3 regions of the Neobacillus sp. D3-1R genome follow, and region 3 is predicted to be linked to each of the others. Evidence: a T-box and tRNA genes for the amino acid it is inferred to sense, from the RefSeq annotation. Region 3 holds a T-box; the other regions hold tRNA genes.
The links. The T-box of region 3 lies ahead of argS (arginine--tRNA ligase). A T-box ahead of a tRNA ligase gene usually reads a tRNA of that ligase, here a tRNA-Arg.
Positions count from the first base shown of each region.

Region 1: it encodes a tRNA-Arg, which carries the amino acid that the T-box ahead of argS (arginine--tRNA ligase) is inferred to sense. The anticodon was not compared.
Region 2: it encodes a tRNA-Arg, which carries the amino acid that the T-box ahead of argS (arginine--tRNA ligase) is inferred to sense. The anticodon was not compared.

Region 1 covers NZ_CP197471.1:1,280,911-1,291,187, reverse strand. The annotation lists RNA gene ffs (signal recognition particle sRNA small type) at 1-3, opposite strand, end outside; tRNA gene ACSBPO_RS06540 (tRNA-Gln) at 1-70, opposite strand, end outside; tRNA gene ACSBPO_RS06535 (tRNA-Ser) at 80-170, opposite strand; RNA gene rnpB (RNase P RNA component class B) at 196-579, opposite strand; tRNA gene ACSBPO_RS06525 (tRNA-Gly) at 659-729, opposite strand; tRNA gene ACSBPO_RS06520 (tRNA-His) at 800-875, opposite strand; tRNA gene ACSBPO_RS06515 (tRNA-Ser) at 923-1,015, opposite strand; tRNA gene ACSBPO_RS06510 (tRNA-Met) at 1,030-1,103, opposite strand; tRNA gene ACSBPO_RS06505 (tRNA-Pro) at 1,126-1,202, opposite strand; tRNA gene ACSBPO_RS06500 (tRNA-Arg) at 1,209-1,285, opposite strand; gene ACSBPO_RS06495 (LysE family transporter) at 1,504-2,175, opposite strand; gene rluF (23S rRNA pseudouridine(2604) synthase RluF) at 2,330-3,034, opposite strand; gene ACSBPO_RS06485 (amino acid permease) at 3,429-4,844, shown strand; gene corA (magnesium/cobalt transporter CorA) at 4,977-5,927, shown strand; gene ACSBPO_RS06475 (SDR family oxidoreductase) at 5,974-7,017, opposite strand; gene ACSBPO_RS06470 (LysE family transporter) at 7,183-7,812, shown strand; gene ACSBPO_RS06465 (hypothetical protein) at 7,854-8,426, opposite strand; gene ACSBPO_RS06460 (SCO family protein) at 8,430-9,059, opposite strand; gene ACSBPO_RS06455 (cbb3-type cytochrome c oxidase subunit I) at 9,147-10,277, opposite strand, start outside.
Region 2 covers NZ_CP197471.1:4,567,076-4,577,352, forward strand. The annotation lists rRNA gene ACSBPO_RS22945 (23S ribosomal RNA) at 1-595, shown strand, start outside; rRNA gene rrf (5S ribosomal RNA) at 712-827, shown strand; tRNA gene ACSBPO_RS22955 (tRNA-Val) at 838-913, shown strand; tRNA gene ACSBPO_RS22960 (tRNA-Thr) at 1,012-1,087, shown strand; tRNA gene ACSBPO_RS22965 (tRNA-Lys) at 1,129-1,204, shown strand; tRNA gene ACSBPO_RS22970 (tRNA-Leu) at 1,266-1,350, shown strand; tRNA gene ACSBPO_RS22975 (tRNA-Gly) at 1,385-1,459, shown strand; tRNA gene ACSBPO_RS22980 (tRNA-Leu) at 1,467-1,555, shown strand; tRNA gene ACSBPO_RS22985 (tRNA-Arg) at 1,616-1,692, shown strand; tRNA gene ACSBPO_RS22990 (tRNA-Pro) at 1,699-1,775, shown strand; tRNA gene ACSBPO_RS22995 (tRNA-Ala) at 1,800-1,875, shown strand; rRNA gene ACSBPO_RS23000 (16S ribosomal RNA) at 2,040-3,589, shown strand; rRNA gene ACSBPO_RS23005 (23S ribosomal RNA) at 3,835-6,771, shown strand; rRNA gene rrf (5S ribosomal RNA) at 6,890-7,005, shown strand; gene ACSBPO_RS23015 (CtsR family transcriptional regulator) at 7,345-7,806, shown strand; gene ACSBPO_RS23020 (UvrB/UvrC motif-containing protein) at 7,824-8,375, shown strand; gene ACSBPO_RS23025 (protein arginine kinase) at 8,378-9,442, shown strand; gene clpC (ATP-dependent protease ATP-binding subunit ClpC) at 9,464-10,277, shown strand, end outside.
Region 3 covers NZ_CP197471.1:95,517-105,793, forward strand. The annotation lists rRNA gene ACSBPO_RS00495 (23S ribosomal RNA) at 1-2,635, shown strand, start outside; rRNA gene rrf (5S ribosomal RNA) at 2,754-2,869, shown strand; gene ACSBPO_RS00505 (flavoprotein) at 3,122-3,547, opposite strand; gene ACSBPO_RS00510 (GNAT family N-acetyltransferase) at 3,570-4,436, opposite strand; gene ACSBPO_RS00515 (translocation protein TolB) at 4,537-5,766, opposite strand; gene ACSBPO_RS00520 (undecaprenyl-diphosphate phosphatase) at 5,948-6,787, shown strand; gene argS (arginine--tRNA ligase) at 6,999-8,690, opposite strand; T-box leader at 8,746-8,962, opposite strand; gene ACSBPO_RS00530 (mechanosensitive ion channel family protein) at 9,111-9,968, shown strand; gene ACSBPO_RS00535 (hypothetical protein) at 9,993-10,151, opposite strand; gene ACSBPO_RS00540 (NETI motif-containing protein) at 10,236-10,277, shown strand, end outside.

The DNA.
Region 1 (10,277 bases), 1.2 Mb from region 3:
GGGCTAGCTGGATTTGAACCAACGCATGACGGAGTCAAAGTCCGTTGCCTTACCGCTTGGCTATAGCCCATCGATTTTATGGCGGAGTGGGAGGGATTTGAACCCTCGCGCCGGTTGCCCGACCTACACCCTTAGCAGGGGCGCCTCTTCAGCCTCTTGAGTACCACTCCATTAATATGTTATTTCATACAAAACTTTTGTAAGCCGTATTCTGTTCACAAAGTGCTGCAAACGGAAAATATCCTTGCACTATATGGAGAATCATCTATCTCATAGTATATTTACTATGGTGTCCTTAGGTTCTATTTCCCTTTAGACACTTCCCCTACCATCGTTTGGGTTGCTCGCTCGTGGGGTTTACCTCGTTCCACCTTCAATGTTTCCATCGAAGCTACGTCACTGTGGCACTTTCAAAGTATTCACACCATATTCAATTGAACTTAGGTGTTTTCCTTGCCGTCAACCATTTAAGGCTGCTCTAGCTTACGGTTTCGCTAGACACGAACACTACAGACATCTCAGTCTGTGCGAGTACGGACTTTCCTCACAAATACAAGATTTGCGCGATTCTCTCCAGTTTTGTATGTTCTAACAAAAATTATTTTATCACTTTTATTCGTTTAAGTCAACTTCTGCGAATAAATGAGTAATAAATAAAAGCGGGTGATGGGAATCGAACCCACGACATCAGCTTGGAAGGCTGAGGTTTTACCATTAAACTACACCCGCATAATTAATATAATATTTTATTGTATTCCTATCTTAACATATCCAAACATTAAGTTCAAATGTTAATTAATGGGGCGATCGAGGGGAATCGAACCCCCGAGTGCCAGAGCCACAATCTGGTGCGTTAACCACTTCGCCACGACCGCCATCTTATTATGATATAAACTTATTTTGTCCATATTTTAAAAAAATATGGCGGAGGAAGAGGGATTCGAACCCCCGCGCGGTTTAACCCGCCTGTCGGTTTTCAAGACCGATCCCTTCAGCCGGACTTGGGTATTCCTCCATATTAAATCAAAGTAGCGGCGGAGGGGATCGAACCCCCGACCTTACGGGTATGAACCGTACGCTCTAGCCAGCTGAGCTACACCGCCATAATTTTAATAATTAAATTCATGGTCGGGAAGACAGGATTCGAACCTGCGACCCCTTGGTCCCAAACCAAGTGCTCTACCAAGCTGAGCTACTTCCCGATAATATGGCGCGCCCGAAAGGAGTCGAACCCATAACCTTCTGATCCGTAGTCAGACGCTCTATCCAATTGAGCTACGGGCGCATATAATGTGTCTACCATTTCAACAAATTATTTTAAGGTAACCTGCGAATAGGAACTTTGGGACAAGAAATATATTAACATCCCATTTCACAGAAGTCAACTTCTTTTCAATAAAAAGGTTCCTTTTACAATCAAAAAAAATGATGGATTAGGAATTTCATTTTATCTAGTCCAAGCTATAAAATCAAGATAAAATTTAAGAAAAAAGAACGCATGAGTTAAAAAATGCTTAGTAACTCTACATGCGTTCCATTAACAAATTTAAGATAAAATAAAACCTTTATTGCCTGATATCCAAAATAAACTCCAAAACCTATCAGTGATAATCCAGATAGTAATGATATGAGGAAAATCATTTGATTTGTAAAAACCTTTTTAAAACTGCTAGAAATGATTGCCATTGTAATATCCCAAATAAATAATCCAATAAATATTGCTAAGCTATACGTTAACAATTGTTGGTGATTATAAGATGCTACTGTTTTAGCTAGAACTGAACCATAAATTCCTAACCAAAATAAGATCGTAAGTGGGTTTGATATTGAAATGAAAAAGCCATTCAAAAATGACTGGTATAACGGAACTTTCGTTCTATTTGAACTTGAAGTCTTTGGTTGCGCATTTAGTAAACTTTCAACACCAGTATAAATAAGAACAAAACAGCCGAATAACCAAAGAAAAGTCTGCATAAATGGAGTTTCTATAAAATTCACTACTCCTATGTAAACAGCAATCATATAGATTCCATCTGCTACAAATGCCCCAATCCCTACAAACCAGGAATGCCAAAAACCAAACTTTATCCCCTTGTCCAATTGAGCTGCATTAACAGGACCGATTGGAGCAGCTAGGGATAATCCTAATAATATGTAACTCAGAAAAACACTCACTCACCTTTGCTCCCTTCTGAAAAAAACATCTCTAAGAAAACTTATTCAGAAGGATAGACAAGTACAACCTTTTTTTAGAAAAAAAGACAAGTTGTTTGTCAACGAAAATTTCATCAAAAAAGAAGTGGCCAAAACTTTCTGGCCACTCAGTTTGTTAATTATTTACTTGATAATTTAAAAGAGAGAAAAGTTCATTTTTTTCCTTTTCAGATAAATCTCTCCACTGACCTATTTCTAAACTACCTAATTTAATATTCATGATTCGAATTCGTTCAAGCTTTGTTACTCTATATCCAAAAGCTTTACACATCCGTCGAATTTGGCGATTTAACCCCTGGGTTAAAACAATTCTAAAAACACGGTCACTAATTCTTGTTACTTCACAACGCTTTGTTATTTCGCCTAATATTTCCACTCCATTTGACATCCCTCTTATAAAATGTTGGTTATAAGGTTTGTCTACTGTTACAATGTATTCTTTTTCATGATTATTCTCTGCACGGAGTATCCTATTCACAATATCTCCATCGTTCGTCAGTAAAATTAATCCCTGGGAATCTTTATCTAATCGACCAATTGGAAAAACTCGCTGTGGATGATTGACAAAATCAATAATATTCCCTTTTACTTGTTTTTCAGATGTACAAGTAATTCCTACAGGCTTATTTAATGCAATGTATATTGGTTTTGGTTTTGACTTTATAGGTTTACCGTCAATTAGTACTTCATCTCCAGGTTCAACTTGACTTCCTAATTCGCATATCGTTCCATTAATAGTCACTCTTTTTGCTTCAATTAATCGGTCAGTTTCCCTTCTAGAGCAAAAGCCAGTTTCAGCAATATATTTATTTATTCTCATTAAAATCCTCTTCTCTATAACCATTGTTTCATTTTAATTGAGATCTATGTAATTTTGTTAACTAACGTCTAAATTATATAGTAAAGAAGTAGCGAAAGGAAATACCAAGTGGATAAATATAGATACACTTACGCTATTCGTTATTTCGAAATAGTTTTAATCCATTTCTTATAGTTCATACTAATATAACTTATCATTTTTTCGATATAAGATAAAATAAATAAATACCCTTATTATATCTAGTTTATATATCAATATTTTATAATTTCGAATAATTTTTAGTAAATGTAACCAAATAGACTAAAGTGAATTTTTGTTATTTACAAAAAATTCTGCTCAGTGTATTATTCAAATACAACTTTCGACAAAATTTTCAACTGTGAGGAATTTTTATATGAGCTTATTTCGTAAAAAATCAATTTCCGCTTTACTGCAAGAATCCGAAAATAAAGGATTAACGTTAAAGAAAGATCTCGGTGCTTTTGACCTTACTATGTTAGGCATTGGAGCTATAATCGGTACTGGAATTTTCGTTTTGACTGGAGTAGCCGCTAGCCAACATGCCGGTCCTGCACTTATTATCTCCTTTATATTATCTGGACTTGCCTGCGTTTTTGCAGCACTTTGTTATGCTGAATTCGCTTCATCTGTTCCTGTTTCTGGAAGTGCTTATACTTATAGCTATGCTACCTTTGGAGAACTCATTGCTTGGATATTAGGATGGGATTTAATTCTTGAATATGGGGTTGCTTCATCAGCTGTCGCTGCTGGTTGGTCTGGTTATTTCCAAGGGTTACTAGGTGGGTTTGGAATTTATCTACCGAAGGCTATAACAAGCGCCTATAATCCATCCGCCGGAACCTATGTGGATATTCCAGCTATACTTATTGTGTTATTCATCATGTTTTTACTAACACAAGGTGTTAAGAAGTCAGCTCGATTCAATACGATCATGGTTATAATTAAATTAGCGGTAGTCTTTTTATTTATTGGAGTAGGAGCTTGGTATGTTAAACCTGCAAACTGGACTCCATTTATGCCTTTTGGTTTTGATGGGGTAGCAGTTGGAGCAGCAACTGTATTTTTCGCTTATATTGGTTTTGATGCCGTTTCAACAGCCGCAGAGGAAGTAAAAAATCCTAAACGCAATATGCCGATTGGGATTATAGCGTCATTAGCTGTTTGTACGATTCTTTATATTGTCGTATCAGCTATTTTAACTGGAATTGTTCCTTACACTGAACTAAATGTTAAAAATCCGGTTGCTTTTGCCCTAAACTATATCCACCAAGATTGGGTTGCTGGTTTTATTTCATTAGGGGCCATTACTGGAATTACAACTGTTTTACTAGTTATGATGTATGGTCAAACACGTTTATTCTATGCAATAAGTCGTGATGGATTATTACCAAAAGCCTTTTCAAAAGTTAATAAACGTACTAATACACCAGTTGTAAATACTTGGGTAGTGGCAATTATTGTTGCGTTTTTTGCTGGGGTTATTCCATTAGGGAAGCTTGCTGAATTAACAAACATTGGTACACTATTTGCCTTTATTGTAGTTTCATTAGGGGTTTTAGTATTAAGAAAAACTCAACCGAATTTAAAACGTGCTTTTAAAGTTCCTTTTGTACCAGTTATCCCCTTACTGGCAGTTTTATTCTGTGGCTATTTAACATTACAATTACCTGCTACCACTTGGATCTCATTCTTCGTTTGGCTTGTCATTGGGTTATTTGTATATATGTTATACGGACGTCGTAATAGTCATTTAAATCAAACAGAAGGAAAAGAAAAGCAAACAACCTAATTTATAAGTAAATTCAGAGGTGAGCAGAAAGGACCCTATTCTTTCTGCTCATTTTTTGTTATTCCAAAATTACTCGGTATGTTAATATACAACTAGTTAATAATCTTAAGAGCTATTCAAAAGGAGAAAAACATGATTAGAGTCATCGCCGTAACGAAAGATTCAAAACTCGTTTCTGATCTACATGTTCATGATTTACACCCTGAAAAATACAAATGGTTTTGGGTAGATTTTGACCGTCCTACAGACGAGGAAATTGACTTATTAAAAGACCCTTTTCAATTCCACCATCTTGCTATAGAGGATTGCATACATACGCTACAAAGACCGAAATTGGACTATTATGATGATTATTCATTTTTTGTTACTCATTCGATCAATCCAGAAACTTTTGAAAAAGAAGAGGTTGACTTCTTTTTAGGGGAAAATTATGTTGTTTCCTTTCATCGAAAACTATCAATAGAATTAGAGGAAGTTTGGCAACGTTTTTTCGTATCAAAATCTGCTAAAAACTGGACACCATCCCTTGTTTTTTATCATGTTCTAGACAAAATTGTTGATAATTATTTTCCGCTGGTATATCAAATTGAAGATGCATTAAATAATATTGATGAAGAATCAAATAAAAAATCAATGGAAGTATTATTAAATCAATTGTTCGATGCACGCCATCATCTTCTAATATTAAGACATACCATTGTGCCAATGAGAGATTTAGCCTATCGAATGCTCAACTCGCAGCGACTAACGGCAATTGTTCATAAAAAAGAATATTTTGCAGATATTCATGATCATTTACTTAAATTGTCGGAAATGATTGAGGCAAGCAGAGAATTAACAACCGATATTCGAGATAGTTACCTCTCATTAAATTCACATGAAACGAACCGAGTCATGAAGGTGTTAACGATTATTACCACTATTTTCATGCCTTTATCTTTTCTTGCGGGATTATACGGAATGAATTTTGAACATATGCCTGAACTTTCATGGAAGTATGGCTATTTTGTTATTTTAATACTAATGTTCACCATAAGTACCGTTATGTTTATTTGGTTTCGAAAAAAAGGATGGTTTAAATAAAGTAAAAAGACAAGACAAGCAATAAATGCTAGTCTTGTCTTTTTTTCTATTTTATCGGTGTGGATTCTAATTTTTGTATCAGTGTATCTTCTTTTTCCTTGGCCATACCTGCTCTCATTTCAGCCGAACCCCTTACCTCTTTATACCATTTTAATGTGTCTGTCGCAGTCTCCTCTACCGGTCTAAAGGACAATCCTGCTGAGATAGCTTGGTCTGTATTGGCAGCAAGCATTCCACTCATATCTTTTCCGTCTGAAAGCGGTCTAGCATCCGGGATCCAAAGAGGCATTTCCATCCAAGGACCGACTTCATTTTCTAGAAGAAAATCATCATTTGCCCATACAAATTCTGCATTGGAACTTAAACCTCTTTTAATTGCTTGAAGTAAATAGTTCATTGTTAAATGGTTATCTATTCCTGTAGCGTTAAATACTCCTGTTTGATTATTTTCAACCATATGGATGGTCCACTTTGCCAAGTCTCTTACATCAATATATTGAACCATTCTATCAGGGTTACCTGGAGCCAGTACTTGCCCTCCTTCATTAATTCGTTTCACCCAATACGTAAATCGGTCAGAATTATCATAAGGCCCAACGATTAATCCCGGACGAATAATTAAGCTTTTAGAAGGAATTGCCTGTAAAAGAACTTGCTCACATAAGGATTTTAGCTCCCCATAATGGCTCATAACTGGTGAATCACTTCCCTTTGTTACCTCTTCCACTTCCTCTTTTGTCATAGTTAGGGTCTCTGCATCCTCATTAAAGTTCTTTTTTGAAAAATCCTTATAGACAGAAATCGTTGAAATAAATACATATTGATCAACCTGATTTTCTAAAACTTGGACAGATTTCTCCATTGTTTTAGGTAAATAACCACATGTATCAATAACCGCATCCCATTTCCGACCTTTAAGCTGCTCTAAATCCTGAATTTGATTCCGGTCTCCGAAAACTTGTTCAACATCTGGAAAAACCTCTTTGTTTGTACCTCTATTGAATAAAGTGATTTCATGGTTTCTTTTTAGTCCCTCTTCCACTAAAAATCTTCCTAAAAATCTTGTACCACCAATAATTAATATTTTCATATTTTCGCCCCCTTTTTATCCTTTAATTTATATTCTAAATAATTTGAAAATTTAACTCAAATTTTGAATCACAAAACTGTTCGACTTTTTTTAAATGAATGGGTTTTATTTGTTTAAGCTCGTTCATAAAATGTACAAGTTTCTATTTTAGGATGGAGTGGTAATTTGAATGTTAATGTGCTTTTGAGTTATATAATCCTTGGGTTAACACTAGCCGCTCCCATTGGACCGGTAAATTCTTCGCGAATTGATAAAGGGATTAAAAATGGTTTCTGGCATGCGTGGATTGTAGGGGCTGGCTCCATGATTGCAGATGCTATTTTCATGTTGCTAGTATTTTTAGGGGTTGTTCGTTTTTTGGACATACCTATAGTGCAAATATTTCTTTGGATTTTCGGCTCATTTGTCCTCCTTTATTCAGGTGTTGAGAGTATTCTAAAATCTAATGTTATTTCCTTAAATTACAGCCGGGAAAAAGAATCCTTGTTTAAATGCTTTATGACTGGTTTTATCATGTCTATTACTAGTCCATTATCTATTTTATTTTGGTTAGGGATATACGGCTCCGTTTTAGCTAAAACAGCCTCATCCTATGGAAATGGCTTATTAATAATCTATAGCTGTATGATATTTCTAGGTTTAACGATTTGGGATATCTTCATGGCATTTTTAACAACTGGATTTAGAAAGTATTTAAACTATAAAAGCCTTATGGCTATTTCTGTTATCTCTGGGGCTTCACTCATTGTTTTTGGTTTATATTTTGGATACCAAGGAATTAAAGCTCTCTTTTGACCATAAACATAAAAACCACCAAAATTGGTGGTTTTCTTTGGTTATTCGGTTATTTCTCCTTCATATTCTGTCGGGTCAACAAAAGAAATATATAACAGATATACTACCATACCAATAGCGGTTAATAAAAATGCCCAGCCAAGTGTTAATTGGTCAATTAGTAGATAGTTATTACATAACTGAACAGGGGATTTTATATAAAGCCAACCCAAAAGAAAAAATGAAACAGTGAAGAAAATAATAACGGTGTTTTTTGTAATTGAACCAAGCTTTTTCCAACTATCCCGTAATGGTACACCTGCTAAAAATGGGATACTAATAAATTTGAAAATTTCTACTGTAGTGACTGTCAGTGCTTCATCCATGGATCGAGGCAACATCCAATAAACCATTATGATAGAAAATAAAATAATACCAGGTAATCCATTTGAATTCCATTTTTCAAAAAATCCCGGAAAGCGTTTTTGAAAAAAATCAGCCATCAGTAATCCCGCAATGACCAACATAGGCATTTGCATATGCATATGAATAGCCATCACCGATTCCATAAAATTTGCTACAGGAGGAATAACTAAAAATATTAATAACAGTAGCCCATAAAAAGATTTATTCATAGTCTACTCCCCCTCTTCTTTAAGAATATCTAATATTTTATCCTTTGCTTCTGCTGGCTTCATATAATCCATGACATCCACTAAAGTCCCTTTTTTATCGACTAAGTAAAATGCAGAATTATGAACAAAGTTTCCATTTCCATCTGGAATAACGGTTACCCCAAACTTATTTAACAATGAATCTAGTTCAGCTTGGTTTGGGATTCTAGCCATTCTCCACGTTTTTCCATCACTGTTAAACATATCTTTATACACATCAAGTCGAGCTGGATCATCCCTAGTTGGATCAAAGCTAATACTAAGAAATACAATGTCTTTTCCTATATATTTACTGGGTAGAGTATGGTATACCTGGCCCATGTTTTTTTCTAATTGAGGACACACCGTTCCACACGATGTATACATAAATGTAATTAATACAAATTTATCCTTAAACTCAGAAATAGTATATTTTTGTCCATTGCTATCCTCTAACGTAACTTTTGGAAACTTAGGCTGGACATCTATTAGTCTATTTACTCTAGCCTTTTCAGCTGTATAAGCAGTGAATCCATCTGTTCCTATATAAAATAAAATGAAACCGAATAGGAAAACGATTAATAATGCGATGGTATTACTTCGATTTTTGATCATTAACGATCACTTCCCACAATGTTTTTAAAACAAAATAGAGTAGAAAGAGATAGCCCCATCCTAGAGCTATCTCTTCTTTTTTCTGAATTACCAAGTTTTAAATGGAGGTGAACCTGGAGGTGCATTAACAATCATGTCTGTTAACGGTACGACATATGCCATTGCAATTACAATAATCGTAAGAACAACCCATAATCCCCAACGCTCAGTCCAATATGGAGTTTTTGGTGCATTTTCCTCTTCTTCAGCAATTGGGAACTCTGTTTCTCCCTTTGGTGCAAAAAACATCATATTAAATACTGCGTAAACTTGTATGATAACTGCAATTAATAATAATGTTGCTCCGATACCTAAAAGCGTCATATATGGCTCCCAGCCTAATGCTGTTGCATGATCCCCATAGGTTGAATAAGATGTTCTGCGTGGAGCTCCAAATAATCCAACCGTATGCTGAGCGCCAGACATAATAATCATACCAATTGTCCAAGTGATTGTTTGAACAACCCCTACTTTATTCATTTGTGGTGTTAATATACGATTTGAAATATGTGGAACTAACCAATAGCTTACTCCGAAGAATGTCATAACTACTGACATCCCTAAAGTTAAGTGAAAATGTCCTACAATCCACATTGTATTATGAACGACACCATCTAATTGATTTGTGGTTTGAGCAATACCACCTGCACCAGCTGGAATAAAGGCAGCCATTGCAATAAATGGAGCTAGGAATCGAACATCCCCCCATGGTAATTTCTTAAACCAACCAAGTGCTCCTTTACCGCCTTTTGCTCTTCCTGTTTTTTCAAATACTCTAAACATAGCATATGCTGTCATTAATGAAGGGAATCCGATTGCTAAACTCATAAAGACGTGCATAAACTTAATCTCAGGTGAAATAGCAGGGTCAACAATCTGATGGTGGAATCCACCTGTGATGTTCATAATAACTAAGGGAATAACTACCATACGTGTTAAGAAATCATTCCAACGGTGTCCACCGATAATTTTCGGGATAATGCAATACCATACAGATACAGCTGTTAAATACCAGATGTTAACTGCCGTATGTCCGAAAGCCCAGAATAGAGTACGAGCAACCATAACATTAATACCATCGGTCCATCCAAGTACCCAAGGAATAATCATGAAAAGCACTTCAACTGCAACGAAAGCAGTTGCACCTACTAATAAGATAAATACACCCGTTGCAAAAAA
Region 2 (10,277 bases), 180 kb from region 3:
TTGGAAATCATTCGTAGAGTGTAAAGGCACAAGGGAGCTTGACTGCGAGACCTACAAGTCGAGCAGGGACGAAAGTCGGGCTTAGTGATCCGGTGGTTCCGCATGGAAGGGCCATCGCTCAACGGATAAAAGCTACCCCGGGGATAACAGGCTTATCTCCCCCAAGAGTCCACATCGACGGGGAGGTTTGGCACCTCGATGTCGGCTCATCGCATCCTGGGGCTGTAGTCGGTCCCAAGGGTTGGGCTGTTCGCCCATTAAAGCGGTACGCGAGCTGGGTTCAGAACGTCGTGAGACAGTTCGGTCCCTATCCGTCGTGGGCGTAGGAAATTTGAGAGGAGCTGTCCTTAGTACGAGAGGACCGGGATGGACGCACCGCTGGTGTACCAGTTGTCTTGCCAAAGGCATCGCTGGGTAGCTATGTGCGGACGGGATAAGTGCTGAAAGCATCTAAGCATGAAGCCCCCCTCAAGATGAGATTTCCCATAGCGTAAGCTAGTAAGAACCCTGAAAGATGATCAGGTTGATAGGTCAGAGGTGGAAGCGCGGTGACGTGTGGAGCTGACTGATACTAATCGTTCGAGGACTTAACCAAAACATTTGGATATCCAAATAAGGCAAACTTGTTTTTACTTCTTCTAATACATTATCTAGTTTTGAGGGAATAAGACTTTTTCACGTAAGTGAAAAGAGTTTACCTCAACAAAATAGTCTGGTGGCGATGGCGAGAAGGTCACACCCGTTCCCATACCGAACACGGAAGTTAAGCTTCTCAGCGCCGATGGTAGTTGGAGGATTCCTCCTGTGAGAGTAGGACGTCGCCAGGCTTAAAAATATGGAGGATTAGCTCAGCTGGGAGAGCATCTGCCTTACAAGCAGAGGGTCGGCGGTTCGATCCCGTCATCCTCCACCAAAGTTTTTTCGCGATAGCGAAAAGAACTTTCTTTAATTTTTTGCGATAGTAAAAAGATCTATCCTTAAAATTTATATATTATAAATTTACTTTTTTATGCCGGTGTAGCTCAATTGGTAGAGCAACTGACTTGTAATCAGTAGGTTGGGGGTTCAAGTCCTCTCGCCGGCACCACTTTTTTTTCGAACGAGCTATGTACTCAATCGGAATTCTGTGAGCCATTAGCTCAGTCGGTAGAGCATCTGACTTTTAATCAGAGGGTCGAAGGTTCGAGTCCTTCATGGCTCACCAAGTTTTTTTACGAAAGTAAAAAGAACTAGTTTTTTTACGACAGTAAAATAAACTATCATATGCGGGTGTGGCGGAATTGGCAGACGCACCAGACTTAGGATCTGGCGCCGCAAGGCGTGGGGGTTCGACTCCCTTCACCCGCACCATGTTTTTCAATACAAAAGAAATATACCATAAGATGCGGAAGTAGTTCAGTGGTAGAACACCACCTTGCCAAGGTGGGGGTCGCGGGTTCGAATCCCGTCTTCCGCTCCAAAGTAGTGCCGGGGTGGCGGAACTGGCAGACGCACAGGACTTAAAATCCTGCGGTAGGTGACTACCGTACCGGTTCGATTCCGGTCCTCGGCACCAAGTTTTTTTCGACAGAAAAAAACCAAGATATTTTTGATAACTTAAAGATAAGAATAAAATGCGCCCGTAGCTCAATTGGATAGAGCGTCTGACTACGGATCAGAAGGTTATGGGTTCGACTCCTTTCGGGCGCGCCATATGAACGGGAAGTAGCTCAGCTTGGTAGAGCACTTGGTTTGGGACCAAGGGGTCGCAGGTTCGAATCCTGTCTTCCCGACCATTAATTTAATCATATTAATTTCCTGGGGTCTTAGCTCAGCTGGGAGAGCGCCTGCCTTGCACGCAGGAGGTCAGGGGTTCGATCCCCCTAGACTCCACCAAAAAACTTATTGACAACTATTGATAATATTGATATTATATAAAAGTTGTCTCTGAAAACATTGTTCTTTGAAAACTAAACAACCAAACATTAACAAAGGTAAGGCTTCTATTATAGAAGTTTTAAAAAAAGCCAGAGTAAACTTTATGAGCTATATCAAACACTTTATTGGAGAGTTTGATCCTGGCTCAGGACGAACGCTGGCGGCGTGCCTAATACATGCAAGTCGAGCGAATCTTTAGGAGCTTGCTCCTGAAGGTTAGCGGCGGACGGGTGAGTAACACGTGGGCAACCTACCTGTAAGACTGGGATAACTTCGGGAAACCGGAGCTAATACCGGATAATCCTTTCTCTCTCATGAGGGAAAGCTGAAAGACGGTTTCGGCTGTCACTTACAGATGGGCCCGCGGCGCATTAGCTAGTTGGTGAGGTAACGGCTCACCAAGGCGACGATGCGTAGCCGACCTGAGAGGGTGATCGGCCACACTGGGACTGAGACACGGCCCAGACTCCTACGGGAGGCAGCAGTAGGGAATCTTCCGCAATGGACGAAAGTCTGACGGAGCAACGCCGCGTGAGCGATGAAGGCCTTCGGGTCGTAAAGCTCTGTTGTTAGGGAAGAACAAGTACCGGAGTAACTGCCGGTACCTTGACGGTACCTAACCAGAAAGCCACGGCTAACTACGTGCCAGCAGCCGCGGTAATACGTAGGTGGCAAGCGTTGTCCGGAATTATTGGGCGTAAAGCGCGCGCAGGCGGTCCTTTAAGTCTGATGTGAAAGCCCACGGCTCAACCGTGGAGGGTCATTGGAAACTGGGGGACTTGAGTACAGAAGAGGAAAGTGGAATTCCACGTGTAGCGGTGAAATGCGTAGAGATGTGGAGGAACACCAGTGGCGAAGGCGACTTTCTGGTCTGTAACTGACGCTGAGGCGCGAAAGCGTGGGGAGCAAACAGGATTAGATACCCTGGTAGTCCACGCCGTAAACGATGAGTGCTAAGTGTTAGAGGGTTTCCGCCCTTTAGTGCTGCAGCTAACGCATTAAGCACTCCGCCTGGGGAGTACGGTCGCAAGACTGAAACTCAAAGGAATTGACGGGGGCCCGCACAAGCGGTGGAGCATGTGGTTTAATTCGAAGCAACGCGAAGAACCTTACCAGGTCTTGACATCCTCTGACAACCCTAGAGATAGGGCTTTCCCCTTCGGGGGACAGAGTGACAGGTGGTGCATGGTTGTCGTCAGCTCGTGTCGTGAGATGTTGGGTTAAGTCCCGCAACGAGCGCAACCCTTGATCTTAGTTGCCAGCATTTAGTTGGGCACTCTAAGGTGACTGCCGGTGACAAACCGGAGGAAGGTGGGGATGACGTCAAATCATCATGCCCCTTATGACCTGGGCTACACACGTGCTACAATGGATGGTACAAAGGGCTGCAAGACCGCGAGGTTAAGCGAATCCCATAAAACCATTCTCAGTTCGGATTGCAGGCTGCAACTCGCCTGCATGAAGCTGGAATCGCTAGTAATCGCGGATCAGCATGCCGCGGTGAATACGTTCCCGGGCCTTGTACACACCGCCCGTCACACCACGAGAGTTTGTAACACCCGAAGTCGGTGGGGTAACCGTAAGGAGCCAGCCGCCTAAGGTGGGACAGATGATTGGGGTGAAGTCGTAACAAGGTAGCCGTATCGGAAGGTGCGGCTGGATCACCTCCTTTCTAAGGAATATAAGTGACCATCGGTCACAAAAACATTAAAATCTTTGGTGTTAATTGTTTGGTGTTTAGTTTTGAGAGAGCAATCTCTCTTGTGGCAATATATTGCTATTGCTACTTAATAGCAAAGGATATTGCTATTTTTGTTCCTTGAAAACTAGATAATCGTATAGAAGAAACCAAGTAAAAACCGAGTAAGATTGCCGTTTTAGTTTGTCTCTTATATTAAGTAAGAGAATTAACCTTTAGGTTAAGTTAATAAGGGCGCACGGTGGATGCCTTGGCACTAGGAGCCGATGAAGGACGGGACTAACGCCGATATGCTCCGGGGAGCTGTAAGTAAGCTTTGATCCGGAGATTTCCGAATGGGGGAACCCACTGCTCGTAATGGAGTAGTATCTTTACCTGAATACATAGGGTACTGATGGCATACCCGGGGAACTGAAACATCTAAGTACCCGGAGGAAGAGAAAGCAAACGCGATTCCCTGAGTAGCGGCGAGCGAAACGGGACATAGCCCAAACCAAGAGGCTTGCCTCTTGGGGTTGTAGGACACTCAACATGGAGTTACAAAGGAACGGGGTAGATGAACAGATCTGGAAAGATCGGTCAGAGAAGGTAAAAACCCTGTAGTCGAAACTTCGTTCCCTCCTGAGTGGATCCTGAGTACGGCCGGACACGAGAAATCCGGTCGGAAGCAGGGAGGACCATCTCCCAAGGCTAAATACTCCCTAGTGACCGATAGTGAACCAGTACCGTGAGGGAAAGGTGAAAAGCACCCCGGAAGGGGAGTGAAAAAGATCCTGAAACCGTGTGCCTACAAGTAGTTAGAGCCCGTTAATGGGTGATAGCGTGCCTTTTGTAGAATGAACCGGCGAGTTACGATTACATGCAAGGTTAAGTTGAAAAGACGGAGCCGCAGCGAAAGCGAGTCTGAATAGGGCGAATGAGTATGTGGTCGTAGACCCGAAACCAGGTGATCTACCCATGTCCAGGGTGAAGTCCAGGTAACACTGGATGGAGGCCCGAACCCACGCACGTTGAAAAGTGCGGGGATGAGGTGTGGGTAGCGGAGAAATTCCAATCGAACTTGGAGATAGCTGGTTCTCTCCGAAATAGCTTTAGGGCTAGCCTCACGTAGTAAGAGTCTTGGAGGTAGAGCACTGTTTGGACTAGGGGCCCTCATCGGGTTACCGAATTCAGACAAACTCCGAATGCCAAAGACTTATCCGTGGGAGTCAGACTGCGAGTGATAAGATCCGTAGTCAAAAGGGAAACAGCCCAGACCACCAGCTAAGGTCCCAAAGTTTACGTTAAGTGGAAAAGGATGTGGAGTTGCTTAGACAACCAGGATGTTGGCTTAGAAGCAGCCACCATTTAAAGAGTGCGTAATAGCTCACTGGTCGAGTGACTCTGCGCCGAAAATGTACCGGGGCTAAACGTAACACCGAAGCTGTGGATTGACACCGTATGGTGTCAGTGGTAGGAGAGCGTTCTAAGGGCGTTGAAGCTAGACCGTAAGGACTGGTGGAGCGCTTAGAAGTGAGAATGCCGGTATGAGTAGCGAAAGATGGGTGAGAATCCCATCCACCGTATGCCTAAGGTTTCCTGAGGAAGGCTCGTCCGCTCAGGGTTAGTCGGGACCTAAGCCGAGGCCGAAAGGCGTAGGCGATGGATAACAGGTTGATATTCCTGTACCACCTCTTTATCGTTTGAGCAATGGGGGGACGCAGAAGGATAGGGTAAGCGCACTGTTGGATATGTGCGTCTAAGCAGTTAGGCTGGTAACGAGGCAAATCCCGTTACCGTGAAGGCTGAGCTGTGATAGCGAGGGAAATATAGTACCGAAGTTCCTAATTCCACGCTGCCAAGAAAAGCCTCTAGCGAGATAAAAGGTGCCCGTACCGCAAACCGACACAGGTAGGCGAGGAGAGAATCCTAAGGTGTGCGAGAGAACTCTCGTTAAGGAACTCGGCAAAATGACCCCGTAACTTCGGGAGAAGGGGTGCTTTTTGGGGTGAATAGCCTCGAAAAGCCGCAGTGAATAGGCCCAGGCGACTGTTTAGCAAAAACACAGGTCTCTGCGAAGCCGTAAGGCGAAGTATAGGGGCTGACGCCTGCCCGGTGCTGGAAGGTTAAGAGGAGGGGTTAGCGCAAGCGAAGCTCTGAATCGAAGCCCCAGTAAACGGCGGCCGTAACTATAACGGTCCTAAGGTAGCGAAATTCCTTGTCGGGTAAGTTCCGACCCGCACGAAAGGCGTAACGATCTGGGCACTGTCTCAACGAGAGACTCGGTGAAATTATAGTACCTGTGAAGATGCAGGTTACCCGCGACAGGACGGAAAGACCCCGTGGAGCTTTACTGTAGCCTGATATTGAATTTTGGTACAGCTTGTACAGGATAGGTAGGAGCCTGAGAAGCCGGAGCGCCAGCTTCGGTGGAGGCGTCGGTGGGATACTACCCTGGCTGTATTGAAATTCTAACCCGCACCCCTCTATCGGGGTGGGAGACAGTGTCAGGTGGGCAGTTTGACTGGGGCGGTCGCCTCCTAAAGAGTAACGGAGGCGCCCAAAGGTTCCCTCAGAATGGTTGGAAATCATTCGTAGAGTGTAAAGGCACAAGGGAGCTTGACTGCGAGACCTACAAGTCGAGCAGGGACGAAAGTCGGGCTTAGTGATCCGGTGGTTCCGCATGGAAGGGCCATCGCTCAACGGATAAAAGCTACCCCGGGGATAACAGGCTTATCTCCCCCAAGAGTCCACATCGACGGGGAGGTTTGGCACCTCGATGTCGGCTCATCGCATCCTGGGGCTGTAGTCGGTCCCAAGGGTTGGGCTGTTCGCCCATTAAAGCGGTACGCGAGCTGGGTTCAGAACGTCGTGAGACAGTTCGGTCCCTATCCGTCGTGGGCGTAGGAAATTTGAGAGGAGCTGTCCTTAGTACGAGAGGACCGGGATGGACGCACCGCTGGTGTACCAGTTGTCTTGCCAAAGGCATCGCTGGGTAGCTATGTGCGGACGGGATAAGTGCTGAAAGCATCTAAGCATGAAGCCCCCCTCAAGATGAGATTTCCCATAGCGTAAGCTAGTAAGAACCCTGAAAGATGATCAGGTTGATAGGTCAGAGGTGGAAGCGCGGTGACGTGTGGAGCTGACTGATACTAATCGTTCGAGGACTTAACCAAAACATTTGGATATCCAAATAAGGCAAACCTGTTTTTACTTCTTCTAATACATTATCTAGTTTTGAGGGAACAAGACTTTTTCACGTAAGTGAAAAGAGTTTACCTCAACAAAATACAGTCTGGTGGCGATGGCGAGAAGGTCACACCCGTTCCCATACCGAACACGGAAGTTAAGCTTCTCAGCGCCGATGGTAGTTGGAGGATTCCTCCTGTGAGAGTAGGACGTCGCCAGGCAACTAAAGAACAACCCAACTGGGTTGTTTTTTTTGTGTTTCAAAGGCTTTGGATTTATGCTTAAAAGAGGCAGATACACTCCATATTCAGTCAAAATAATATCCTAGAAAGATTGCCCATCATCCTGATTATGATGGGCTTTTGATTTTTATGAACTTCATCAATTATCAATCCATCATTACTTTCTCTTTTTTAAACGGGAATTTCCTAAACTAGGTTTTGGTTTGGCTATTTTTGGGGAAAATAAGTGAATGTGGATTACTGTCAGTTGAATTTTTTTTATTCTTTCATGTATAATTATAGTCAAATATAGTCAAAGTCAGATTAGGAGGTGGTTAGATGAGGAATATATCTGACATCATTGAGAATTATCTGAAGCAAGTATTAGATATTAGTGATTCTGACTTAGTCGAAATCAAACGTAGTGAGATAGCAGATAAATTTCAATGTGTCCCATCCCAAATCAATTATGTTATAAATACCCGTTTTACAATTGAAAGAGGATATATCGTAGAAAGTAAACGCGGAGGCGGCGGATATATTCGAATCATGAAGGTTCAAACAGATGATCATGCGCATCTCATTGATCAGTTATTATCTCTATTTGGGAATCGAATTAGCCAAAGTAGTGCAGAGGATGTCATTTACCGCCTTGTAGGGGAAGAGGTTATTAATAATCGAGAAGCTAAAATCATGTTAAGTGTGATTGACCGTTCTGTATTATATATTGATCTTCCTTATCGCGACGAATTGCGTGCACGAATGTTAAAAGCCATGTTAACGACTTTAAAATATAAATAAGGTAAGTGGGTGAAAACATGATTTGTCAGGAATGTAATCAAAGACCAGCCACCCTACATTTTACAAAAATCATGAATGGGGAAAAAACAGAAACGCATCTTTGTGAAAAATGTGCCCAGGAAAAGGGTGAGATGTTTATGATGAATGGTGGTACATCCGCCTTTCCAATTCATAATCTGTTAGCAGGACTATTCAATGTAGAACATTCTTTCCCTCAACCTAAACAAGATGCTTTTCATCAAGAGGAGATTTTGCAATGTAACCAATGTCATATGACATTTCCTCAATTCGTAAAAGTAGGGAGATTTGGTTGTTCTAATTGCTATCATGCTTTTAAAGACCAATTAAAACCAATTTTAAGAAGACTTCATAGTGGCAATTGGACACACAATGGAAAAATTCCTAAAAAAGTTGGCGGTAATTTACGATTAAAAAAAGATCTAGAGGAGAAAAAGTTACGTTTGAAAGAATTAATCTCTAAAGAAGAGTTTGAAAATGCAGCTATTATTCGCGATGAAATTCGTTCTCTCGAAAAAAATCTAAATGATGCTCATGAAGGAGGCGAATAATTGTGTCACTTGAGCGCTTTTTAAATCAGGCAGTCAGTTCTTGGATGAGTTCAGAAGGTCCAGATTCTGATATTGTATTAAGTTCCCGTATACGACTTGCCCGAAACATTCAAGATTATAAGTTTCCGACATTGGCAACAAATGAAGAAGCTGCAGCTATTATTCAAACAATGGAAGAAATGGTTCAACGTTCAGATTTTCAAAAGCTTGTCCCTTTTGAACTATTAAAGATGAATGAGCTTCAACCTCTTCAAAAGAGGGTATTAGTAGAGAAACATTTAATTAGCCCTCATTTGGCTGAGGATTCGGCGCATGGTGCATGCCTTCTTTCTGCAAATGAAGAAATCAGCATTATGTTAAATGAAGAAGATCATATACGAATTCAATGCCTGTTTCCAGGTTTACAATTGGTGGAAGCACTGAAACTAGCAAACCAAATAGACGATGTATTAGAGCAACATGTTGTTTATGCATTCGATGAAAAGCATGGCTATTTAACAAGTTGCCCAACTAATGTAGGAACAGGGTTAAGAGCATCCGTAATGATGCATCTACCTGGATTAGTTTTAACGCATCAAATGAATCGCATCGTTCCAGCCATCAATCAGCTTGGTTTAGTCGTTAGAGGTATTTATGGAGAAGGCAGTGAAGCATTAGGGAATATTTTTCAAATATCCAATCAAATCACTCTAGGTAAGTCTGAGGAAGATATCGTATCTGATTTATTTAGTGTGGTAAGTCAACTAATTTCTCAGGAAAGAGCAGCTCGAGAAGCATTAGTGAAAACTTCTAACATACAATTAGAAGACAGAGTCTTCCGTTCCTTAGGTATATTGTCACACTCGAGAATTATTGAATCGAAAGAAGCAGCTCGCTGTTTATCTGATGTGCGGCTAGGGATTGATATGGGATATATAAAAGATATCTCAAAAAATATTTTGAATGAACTAATGATACTTACCCAACCAGGTTTCCTTCAGCAGTATGCTGGCGGGGCATTACGCCCTAATGAAAGGGATATAAGACGTGCAACACTTATTCGCGAAAGAATAAGATTAGAAAAATGAAATCGTTAGGAGGAATGACATATGATGTTTGGACGTTTTACAGAAAGAGCCCAAAAGGTTTTAGCATTAGCTCAAGAAGAAGCTATTCGATTAGGACACAATAATATTGGTACAGAGCATATTCTGCTTGGATTAGTCCGTGAAGGAGAAGGAATTGCTGCGAAAGCCCTGTATGCCCTTGGACTCGGTTCAGATAAAATCCAAAAAGAAGTAGAAACCTTAATCGGTAAAGGGCAAGATACTTCACAAACTGTTCATTATACTCCTAGAGCTAAAAAGGTAATTGAACTATCTATGGATGAAGCTAGAAAACTAGGTCACTCGTATGTTGGTACTGAACATATATTGCTAGGTCTGATTCGTGAAGGTGAAGGTGTAGCAGCTCGGGTATTAAATAATCTTGGTGTGAGCTTAAACAAGGCACGTCAACAAGTCCTTCAGTTATTAGGAAGTAATGATTCAAATGGACATCAAGGTGGAGCATCTGCTAGTGCCAATACACCTACTTTAGATAGTTTGGCTCGTGATTTAACAGCTATCGCTCGTGAAGGAAGTCTTGACCCGGTAATTGGCCGCAGTAAAGAAATTCAACGGGTTATTGAAGTGCTAAGCCGTCGTACAAAAAATAATCCAGTTCTAATTGGTGAGCCTGGAGTTGGTAAAACGGCGATTGCTGAAGGTTTAGCCCAACAAATTGTAAACAATGAAGTACCAGAAATATTACGTGATAAGCGCGTTATGACACTAGATATGGGTACAGTAGTGGCAGGAACTAAATATCGAGGTGAGTTTGAAGATCGTTTAAAGAAAGTGATGGATGAAATCCGCCAAGCTG
Region 3 (10,277 bases):
GGACACTCAACATGGAGTTACAAAGGAACGGGGTAGATGAACAGATCTGGAAAGATCGGTCAGAGAAGGTAAAAACCCTGTAGTCGAAACTTCGTTCCCTCCTGAGTGGATCCTGAGTACGGCCGGACACGAGAAATCCGGTCGGAAGCAGGGAGGACCATCTCCCAAGGCTAAATACTCCCTAGTGACCGATAGTGAACCAGTACCGTGAGGGAAAGGTGAAAAGCACCCCGGAAGGGGAGTGAAAAAGATCCTGAAACCGTGTGCCTACAAGTAGTTAGAGCCCGTTAATGGGTGATAGCGTGCCTTTTGTAGAATGAACCGGCGAGTTACGATTACATGCAAGGTTAAGTTGATAAGACGGAGCCGCAGCGAAAGCGAGTCTGAATAGGGCGAATGAGTATGTGGTCGTAGACCCGAAACCAGGTGATCTACCCATGTCCAGGGTGAAGTCCAGGTAACACTGGATGGAGGCCCGAACCCACGCACGTTGAAAAGTGCGGGGATGAGGTGTGGGTAGCGGAGAAATTCCAATCGAACTTGGAGATAGCTGGTTCTCTCCGAAATAGCTTTAGGGCTAGCCTCACGTAGTAAGAGTCTTGGAGGTAGAGCACTGTTTGGACTAGGGGCCCTCATCGGGTTACCGAATTCAGACAAACTCCGAATGCCAAAGACTTATCCGTGGGAGTCAGACTGCGAGTGATAAGATCCGTAGTCAAAAGGGAAACAGCCCAGACCACCAGCTAAGGTCCCAAAGTTTACGTTAAGTGGAAAAGGATGTGGAGTTGCTTAGACAACCAGGATGTTGGCTTAGAAGCAGCCACCATTTAAAGAGTGCGTAATAGCTCACTGGTCGAGTGACTCTGCGCCGAAAATGTACCGGGGCTAAACGTAACACCGAAGCTGTGGATTGACACCGTATGGTGTCAGTGGTAGGAGAGCGTTCTAAGGGCGTTGAAGCTAGACCGTAAGGACTGGTGGAGCGCTTAGAAGTGAGAATGCCGGTATGAGTAGCGAAAGATGGGTGAGAATCCCATCCACCGTATGCCTAAGGTTTCCTGAGGAAGGCTCGTCCGCTCAGGGTTAGTCGGGACCTAAGCCGAGGCCGAAAGGCGTAGGCGATGGATAACAGGTTGATATTCCTGTACCACCTCTTTATCGTTTGAGCAATGGGGGGACGCAGAAGGATAGGGTAAGCGCACTGTTGGATATGTGCGTCTAAGCAGTTAGGCTGGTAACGAGGCAAATCCCGTTACCGTGAAGGCTGAGCTGTGATAGCGAGGGAAATATAGTACCGAAGTTCCTGATTCCACGCTGCCAAGAAAAGCCTCTAGCGAGATAAAAGGTGCCCGTACCGCAAACCGACACAGGTAGGCGAGGAGAGAATCCTAAGGTGTGCGAGAGAACTCTCGTTAAGGAACTCGGCAAAATGACCCCGTAACTTCGGGAGAAGGGGTGCTTTTTGGGGTGAATAGCCTCGAAAAGCCGCAGTGAATAGGCCCAGGCGACTGTTTAGCAAAAACACAGGTCTCTGCGAAGCCGTAAGGCGAAGTATAGGGGCTGACGCCTGCCCGGTGCTGGAAGGTTAAGAGGAGGGGTTAGCGCAAGCGAAGCTCTGAATCGAAGCCCCAGTAAACGGCGGCCGTAACTATAACGGTCCTAAGGTAGCGAAATTCCTTGTCGGGTAAGTTCCGACCCGCACGAAAGGCGTAACGATCTGGGCACTGTCTCAACGAGAGACTCGGTGAAATTATAGTACCTGTGAAGATGCAGGTTACCCGCGACAGGACGGAAAGACCCCGTGGAGCTTTACTGTAGCCTGATATTGAATTTTGGTACAGCTTGTACAGGATAGGTAGGAGCCTGAGAAGCCGGAGCGCCAGCTTCGGTGGAGGCGTCGGTGGGATACTACCCTGGCTGTATTGAAATTCTAACCCGCACCCCTCTATCGGGGTGGGAGACAGTGTCAGGTGGGCAGTTTGACTGGGGCGGTCGCCTCCTAAAGAGTAACGGAGGCGCCCAAAGGTTCCCTCAGAATGGTTGGAAATCATTCGTAGAGTGTAAAGGCACAAGGGAGCTTGACTGCGAGACCTACAAGTCGAGCAGGGACGAAAGTCGGGCTTAGTGATCCGGTGGTTCCGCATGGAAGGGCCATCGCTCAACGGATAAAAGCTACCCCGGGGATAACAGGCTTATCTCCCCCAAGAGTCCACATCGACGGGGAGGTTTGGCACCTCGATGTCGGCTCATCGCATCCTGGGGCTGTAGTCGGTCCCAAGGGTTGGGCTGTTCGCCCATTAAAGCGGTACGCGAGCTGGGTTCAGAACGTCGTGAGACAGTTCGGTCCCTATCCGTCGTGGGCGTAGGAAATTTGAGAGGAGCTGTCCTTAGTACGAGAGGACCGGGATGGACGCACCACTGGTGTACCAGTTGTCTTGCCAAAGGCATCGCTGGGTAGCTATGTGCGGACGGGATAAGTGCTGAAAGCATCTAAGCATGAAGCCCCCCTCAAGATGAGATTTCCCATAGCGTAAGCTAGTAAGAACCCTGAAAGATGATCAGGTTGATAGGTCAGAGGTGGAAGCGCGGTGACGTGTGGAGCTGACTGATACTAATCGTTCGAGGACTTAACCAAAACATTTGGATATCCAAATAAGGCAAACTTGTTTTTACTTCTTCTAATACATTATCTAGTTTTGAGGGAACAAGACTTTTTCACGTAAGTGAAAAGAGTTTACCTCAACAAAATATAGTCTGGTGGCGATGGCGAGAAGGTCACACCCGTTCCCATACCGAACACGGAAGTTAAGCTTCTCAGCGCCGATGGTAGTTGGAGGATTCCTCCTGTGAGAGTAGGACGTCGCCAGGCGATTAAGAACAACCTAAAAAGGTTGTTTTTTTGTGTTTTATAGGCTTTGATAGCTCCTATGTTTTGGTAATATTGTGACAAAGTTAGTAATAATCCAATTTTGGTTAGATATAATTCCAAAAGAGTCAGATATATGCGTAAAAGAGTCAGATAAATTCTAAATTTAGTCAGATATATGTATCTGTTAGCAAAAACAATTAAAAGATTTCCTCTAAAACATTTAATAACAAAGGAAAAACCAACCGAATTTTCTCAGTTGGCCCAGCTAAATGATAGTTTATTAAGTTTTTCTGTTCGAACCCCAGCTTCGATATAACTTCTAACTAAATGCCAATTAGAATTGTCTTCCTTTTTAAAGGTTTGAAAAAACAAGTTGGAAGTTTCTAATTGTTTTCCTTCTATAATGAGAGATGCAGCAAGTATAACCATGACTTCATCTTCTTTTAGTGGAATAGTTGAAATCTCACTCAAAACCCATTCACTACTTTGATTTTTAAAATAGGTAAAGGCTTGCTCCCAACCGGAAATAGATTCTTCATATCCAAAATCCACAATATCATTACCCGTTATTTCTCTTGCTTGATAGTCTTTCGAAATCATTTCTTTCAACTCGTTGATTGATGAGCTTTTCCAAATCTCTTTGTAGCGCTCAAAGAATTCTCTAAATTCCTTTGCCATATTAAACCTCCCTAAATAGAGCTTAGCCAAATATTTGGGCTGCGATCGCAAAAAGTGTTTTATTACGTGGTGGTAATTCCTTTCCATTAATAATCATAATGGGAGGGTTGCTTGCTTTGATAAAGCCACTTCTCTCAATAATCTCTATTAAACTTTCATTTCCAGATGGAATATCGATTCTTAAGGGTCCAAGATGATTTTTTGCTAGACAATCTATTAAAGAAAATGCCATGTGAGGGTTAGGGGCTACGATAGGCCCAAGGACTAGATGAACAGGTCCTTTTATAGATAGTCCATACCCAATAATCTGGTTATCTTCATTTTTTAGAATAAGTGCTTCTTGTGCTTGTGCCATTCTATTAACTAAAAATTGTTGTCTATTTTCCCCAAATGCCTTTTGGTCTAACTCAAAAACCTTCGAATAATCCTCCACTGTCATCGGGTGAATGTGTTGAACTTCATTATTAGTATGATTAGGAATATAGTGGTCACAAAGAAATTTATGTATGCTGTCAGTCGTTTGAAAACCCATTTTTTCATACATTGGTTTTCCAGCCTCAGTAGCAATCAACATCGTAATAGTTTGACTAGAGACAGAGTCTAAACATTTTTGCGTGGCCATTCTCCCTAATCCTAAACCTCTGTACAGATCATGGACAATGACCATTCCGATGGATGCAAAACTTTTTCCGTATTCCATAATGGCTGCACTCGAAATAACTTTACCTTTTTCATTTTTATGGCCAAAAATTTTCCCACAAGACATGACAGTTTGAATTTCATATCGATCATAATCCCAACCAACAGAAGCCGAAAGCTCTATCAATCCAGGAATATCATATTCATTGAACTGTACAAGCTGATGGGGAGATGATGTTGATAGATTCATTTTATAAGCTCCCAGAAGAAATAATATTTTCATTATATCAATCATGGAACAATTTGGATAATAAAAACCAATCCATAAATATGGATTGGAATAAGTGAGATTATTGAACTGTACCAAACACACTAAAAACTTCATCCCAGTTCCATTTTTCATAGTATGGCTTTGGAGTATCAATATTTTGAATCCATATATTTTCTCTGATAGGAGAAATGGATGACATTAATACATTAGACATTTTTCTATCTGTTCGTACCCAAAATAGTTTGTCGCTCCAGATTTGTGGTCTAAAATCACCTTCATGTTTAGAAGAAAATGTAATTCTTTTCTGTTTATTTGCTTTCAGATTCACGATGTATAAACTAGGTAACGGTCTTTTATCCAAAGGAACCCAACTGCTTTCTTTAGAACGAGAAACGTATAGAACTTGATTACCCATCCAGACTAGATCACGATCTACAAAACCTTTTGGTGTAAGATTTGTTTTCGTGAATGAAGGAACGCCCAGTAGCTTTAGGTGTTTATTGGATGTTGCTTCTCTTCCAACTCCATTTATGTAACCTAATACCTGACGTGAAGGTGACCACTCCATCCATTTCATATCATTTAACATCTCAGATACTCTTTGAAAGGTTTTTCCGTCACTTGAAAGAATACATAGTGTGTTGCCGTCTGCAGATAAAGAGGCGGTAGGGATCAATAAAAAACTTATCCATTTCCTATCAGGGGACCATTTAAATGGACTCGTAGATACAAAGTATTCATGTTGGTCAACAGGTATCGTATAAAAGGGTTTTATTTTGGGCTTATTTTGGTCAACACTCCATTTAACAATCGATAATTTAAGATCTGAATGAAGTTGAGTGCTTTCTTTTGAAGATGTTAAAAAGCCACTTCCATCTGGCAGCCACGAAAAGTTTTCAATATTAGTTGCTACTTTAAAAGATTTATTCGAATCAGTTTGATATAGATATAATGTTTTTTCAACCATGAACCCGATTGAATTCCCGTGAGGAGACCATTGATACTCATTGTTTACATTTGAATTTAGCTTTATATGTTTGTTCGTATTAAGAATGTATATCCAAAGCTCACCATTAAAGAGTGGAAAGTCACTTTTTGTTCCTTTGATATAGGCTACCAAGTTTCCATTTGAGGACCATTTTGGATATCTTATATACTCTTTATTAGTCAATTTTACTTCCGTTTGATTTATTTTTAACCATAAGTCATCTCCTCTAATAAAAGTTGCTTTTATAGACTGATTTCTTTCCGCAGAAGCAAAAGAAGGAATGAGAAAGACAAATAGTAGAATCAAAAGGTATTTTTTCATAAAATGCCCCTTACAGTGATTATTTTACTTTTATATTTCCCTGTATTAGATACTCTATTTACATGTTTATTACAGTGAGCTAATTTAACTTTATTTATTATGGAAAAGCATTTATTATTAAAGAATCGGTGTTTTTAAAAAAGAAATTTGTACTTAATAAAGTAAATAAGGAGTTTGTATAATGGATTTTTTAATGCTTTTAAAAGCAATTATTCTTGGATTTGTAGAGGGACTCACAGAATTCGCCCCAGTTTCTTCTACTGGTCATATGATTATTGTGGATGATATGTGGTTAAAAACAGTAGACATGTTAGGTTCCAAATATGTGGCAAATACCTTTAAAGTGGTTATTCAGCTTGGTTCTATATTGGCGGTTGTGATTGTATTTTTTAACCGTTTCTTAGAAATGTTTGGTTTAAAGAAAGTAAAACAAGAAGCTGGCCAACCCCAAGGACGTCTAAAGTTAACGCAAGTCATTGTTGGATTAATTCCAGCAGGTGTATTAGGAGTTCTTTTTGAAGATTATATTGATGAATACTTATTTTCAACTTATACAGTCTTAATTGGATTAGTCATTGGTGCAGTTTTTATGATTTTTGCTGATTATTTTGCCGGTAAAAGAACGCAGCCAGTAATAGATACGGTTGACCAAATCACGTATAAACAAGCATTTACAGTCGGATTAATTCAGTGTTTATCATTGTGGCCAGGGTTCTCCCGTTCAGGTTCAACGATATCTGGTGGGGTTCTTATTGGCTTAAGTCACCGTGCAGCTGCAGATTTTACCTTTATTATGGCCGTTCCAATTATGGCAGGAGCAAGCTTAATTTCGTTACTTAAAAACTGGCAATACTTTACGTCGGATGCCCTGCCATTTTTCATTGCAGGATTTATAAGTGCCTTTGTATTTGCCTTAATTTCGATTCGTTTCTTCTTAAAGCTGATTAATAAAGTTAAGCTTGTACCTTTTGCGATTTACCGTATTGTATTAGCATTAGTGATCTATGTAGTATTTTTCTAAAAAAGAAGGCTATGTGAAAAGGAAAACTTCACATAGCCTTCTTTATAAGGTGAGAAAGTATAACCTTTTGGGACTTCGAAAATTGTCTAGCTCCAGCGCCTAGCCCCTCGAGGTCAAATAACCTCTAGCCTAAGAAGTCAAGTTCATACTTCTTAGGCTAGAGAACATTTGCTTGTCGGGGCTAATCAAGGCGCTTCCGCATTTCTTATTTTTACATCTCATTTGGTGCATCCAGCCCCAGTAGTCGCAATGACTCCTGTAGCACAATCGTAACAGCAGAAACGAGAGCTAATCGTGCTTGAAGTTCCTCATTTTCTTCTAAAATTCTCACTTCTCCATAATACTGATTAAAGGCACGTGAAAGGTCAATTGCGTACTTAGCGATTTGGGAAGGGTCAAATTTTTTCATAGAGTTTGAGATCACTTCCGAAAAATCTCTTAGGAGGGAAATGATTTCCCAATGAGCTTTGCCCTCAAAATGAATGGATATGGTACCAGTTTCGTTCCAATTTCCTTTTCTTAAAAGGGAGTTGGCACGAGCGTTTGTGTATTGAATATATGGTCCAGTCTCACCCTCAAAACGCAGCATATCCTCAAGCGAAAATTCGATGTCATTCATTCGGAAGTTCTTCAAGTCATGAAAAATAACAGCGCCTACACCAACCTGCTTCGAAACTTCTTCCTTATTGGTTAAGGATGGATTTTTGGCTTCTATATTTTTCATTGCTAAAGAAATAGACTCCGTTAGTACTTCTTCTAGTAAAATAACCTTACCTTTTCTCGTAGACATTTTTTTACCGTCTTTCAGCATCATTCCAAAAGGAATATGGTGAAGAGTATCAGACCACTCAAAGTCCATTTTTGCTAAAACAGCTTTTAATTGATTAAAATGCAGGCTTTGCTCATTTCCTACAACGTATAGCGCTTGATCAAACTGATAGTTATTTTTGCGATAAAATGCTGCTGCTAAATCACGGGTTGCGTAAAGAGTAGCACCATCTGATTTTTTAATTAAGCAAGGAGGTAGGTTTTGTTCCTCCAATGGAACGACCTGAGCCTGGTCCGATTCGACTAAAAGCCCATTTTCCTCCAGCATTTCAACGACCATTCCCATTTTGTCATTATAAAAAGCTTCACCATTATAAGAATCGAAGTCTACTTTAAGCAATTCATAGATCTTTGAGAATTCCTTTAAGGATTCGTCACGGAACCAACGCCACAGGGATAGTGCCTCATCGTGGCCGTCCTCTAATTTTTTAAACCAAGCACGACCGTCTTCCTCAAGAGTGTGGTCCTTTTCTGCTTCGTCATGAAATTTTACATATAGTGAAAGGAGTTCCTTAATCGGTTCCTTCTTTACACTTTCCTCATTACCCCACTTTTTATAGGCTGTAATTAATTTTCCGAACTGAGTTCCCCAATCACCTAGATGATTAATTTTGACTGTCTGATAGCCGCATTTTTGAAAAATTAACGCCAGTGCATTCCCGATTACAGTGGAACGGAGATGCCCCATCGAAAATGGCTTTGCAATATTGGGTGAGGACATATCAATGGTGACAACCTTGTTTTCTCCAATGGATAAAGAACCATAATTTTGTTTTTGTGATAAGACAGCCTCTAGGACATGTTGTGTAACCATTTGTTTATTCAAAAAAACATTTACATAACCGCCGACAGCCTCTGCTTTTTGTATCAGTGGGGAGGTAATGGAATCACTGATTTGTTTCGCGATAAGTGGAGGGGCTTGCTTTCTAATTTTTGCAAGCTGAAAGCAAGGAAAAGCATAATCGCCGAAATCAGCAATCTTTGGCTTTTCGATTAATTGTTCGATGGTTGCTTTATCTATCTCTGGCTGTAGAATTTCGTATAGCGCATCTGCGAAAGATCCTACATAGTTCATAAAATAAACCTCCTTCATTTTTTTGACAGACAAATAAAAAACTCTCGTCTCTAATAAAAGAGACGAGAGTTCAAATATCCCGCGGTACCACTCTAATTGTTCCCATAAAGGGAAACCAGCTTCACGTTAACGAGGCTTTGCCCCGGCCTTTCCTACTCCATTCAGAAAAGCATCTCAAAAGTGCGGTTCATTAACTGTTTTAGTATCAGGCTCTCACCATTCCTGACTCGCTAGGACGAACAGATAATTACTCTCTTTTTCATCGATTTTGGTTTGTTTAGTTTGGGTGGGAGTTCGCATAAGCAAGCTTCATCCACTTTTCTCTGTATTATATCCGATAATAATAATTTTGCCAACAATTGTTATTTTTATGAAGTTTGCAAACAATAACCTATGAATGGATTCAAAGTAGGTGTTGAAATGGATTGGATAGATTACCTTCACAAGTATAAACTTACTAGTATTTTTATTGCGATCATGATTGCTTGGTTGGCGGTTATTATCATCAATAAACTGGTTCAAAATTTTTTCAAACGGACCCATTTTATTGAGGAAAGGAAAGAGCAAACCATCGCGAGCATGGTCCATTCCTTAACAAAATATACCGCGACGTTAAGTATTATCTTTTTTGCCATTTCCCAATATGTCGAGCATTTTGGAAGAGTTTTAGCAGGGGCAGGGGTTGTTGGGGTCGTAGTTGGGTTTGGAGCCCAGAGCTTGATCAAGGATATACTGGCTGGAATCTTTTTAATTTATGAAAAGCAGCTTCATAAAGGCGATTTTATTATGATTAATAATACGTTTAATGGAACGGTTGAAGATATCGGCCTTCGTTATTTAAAGGTACGGGAATGGAGCGGGAGGCTATTAACGATTAGCAATGGGGAAATAAAACAAATCCATAATTATAATATCAATCGAATGAGGGTAATTGAAAGGATGGTTATCAGTTATCGCGAGAATCCGGAAATCATTTTTAAAATATTAGAGGAAGCTTGTGAAAAAATAAATGAAACCAAATGGGACTGTTTAAAATTAGATGGAGAAAATGGTCCCATTGAACCATTTCAGGTGTATGGAATGACTTCTATCAACGCATCCTTTCGAGGCATTGAATACACGATTACCGGGCTTGTCAATGATGATGATTATTGGGATGCGGGGAAAGAGGCGAGAAGAATCATTGCTCAAACCTTGTATGATTATGGAATTAAGCTGGCTGAAGATACGATGCTAGTGAAACAAGTGGAAGCAGAGCTATTAAGCGAAAGAAGTTAAAAAACCGGAGATGACTTCTCCGGCTTAACGTTTCGTTTCTTTTTTTACATTATTAGGGTGTGGATAATCGCCCCCAAGGATTCCTGTTAAAGCCTCACGATCCATTGGGCTTGGATCCTCTCCTACACCAGGAGCCATATTGTTGGCCATTGGTAATTGTTCAAGCTCTTTTCCTCTTGGCATCTTGTTCACCTCCATATGTGTTAAGTTGTGCTATTATCTTAGTAATAAATCTAAAGCAGGGAAAAAAGAGGGAGATTTTTTAAGATGAGTAAAAAGAAGATGCAATTTGAAGTACAAGAAAATGAA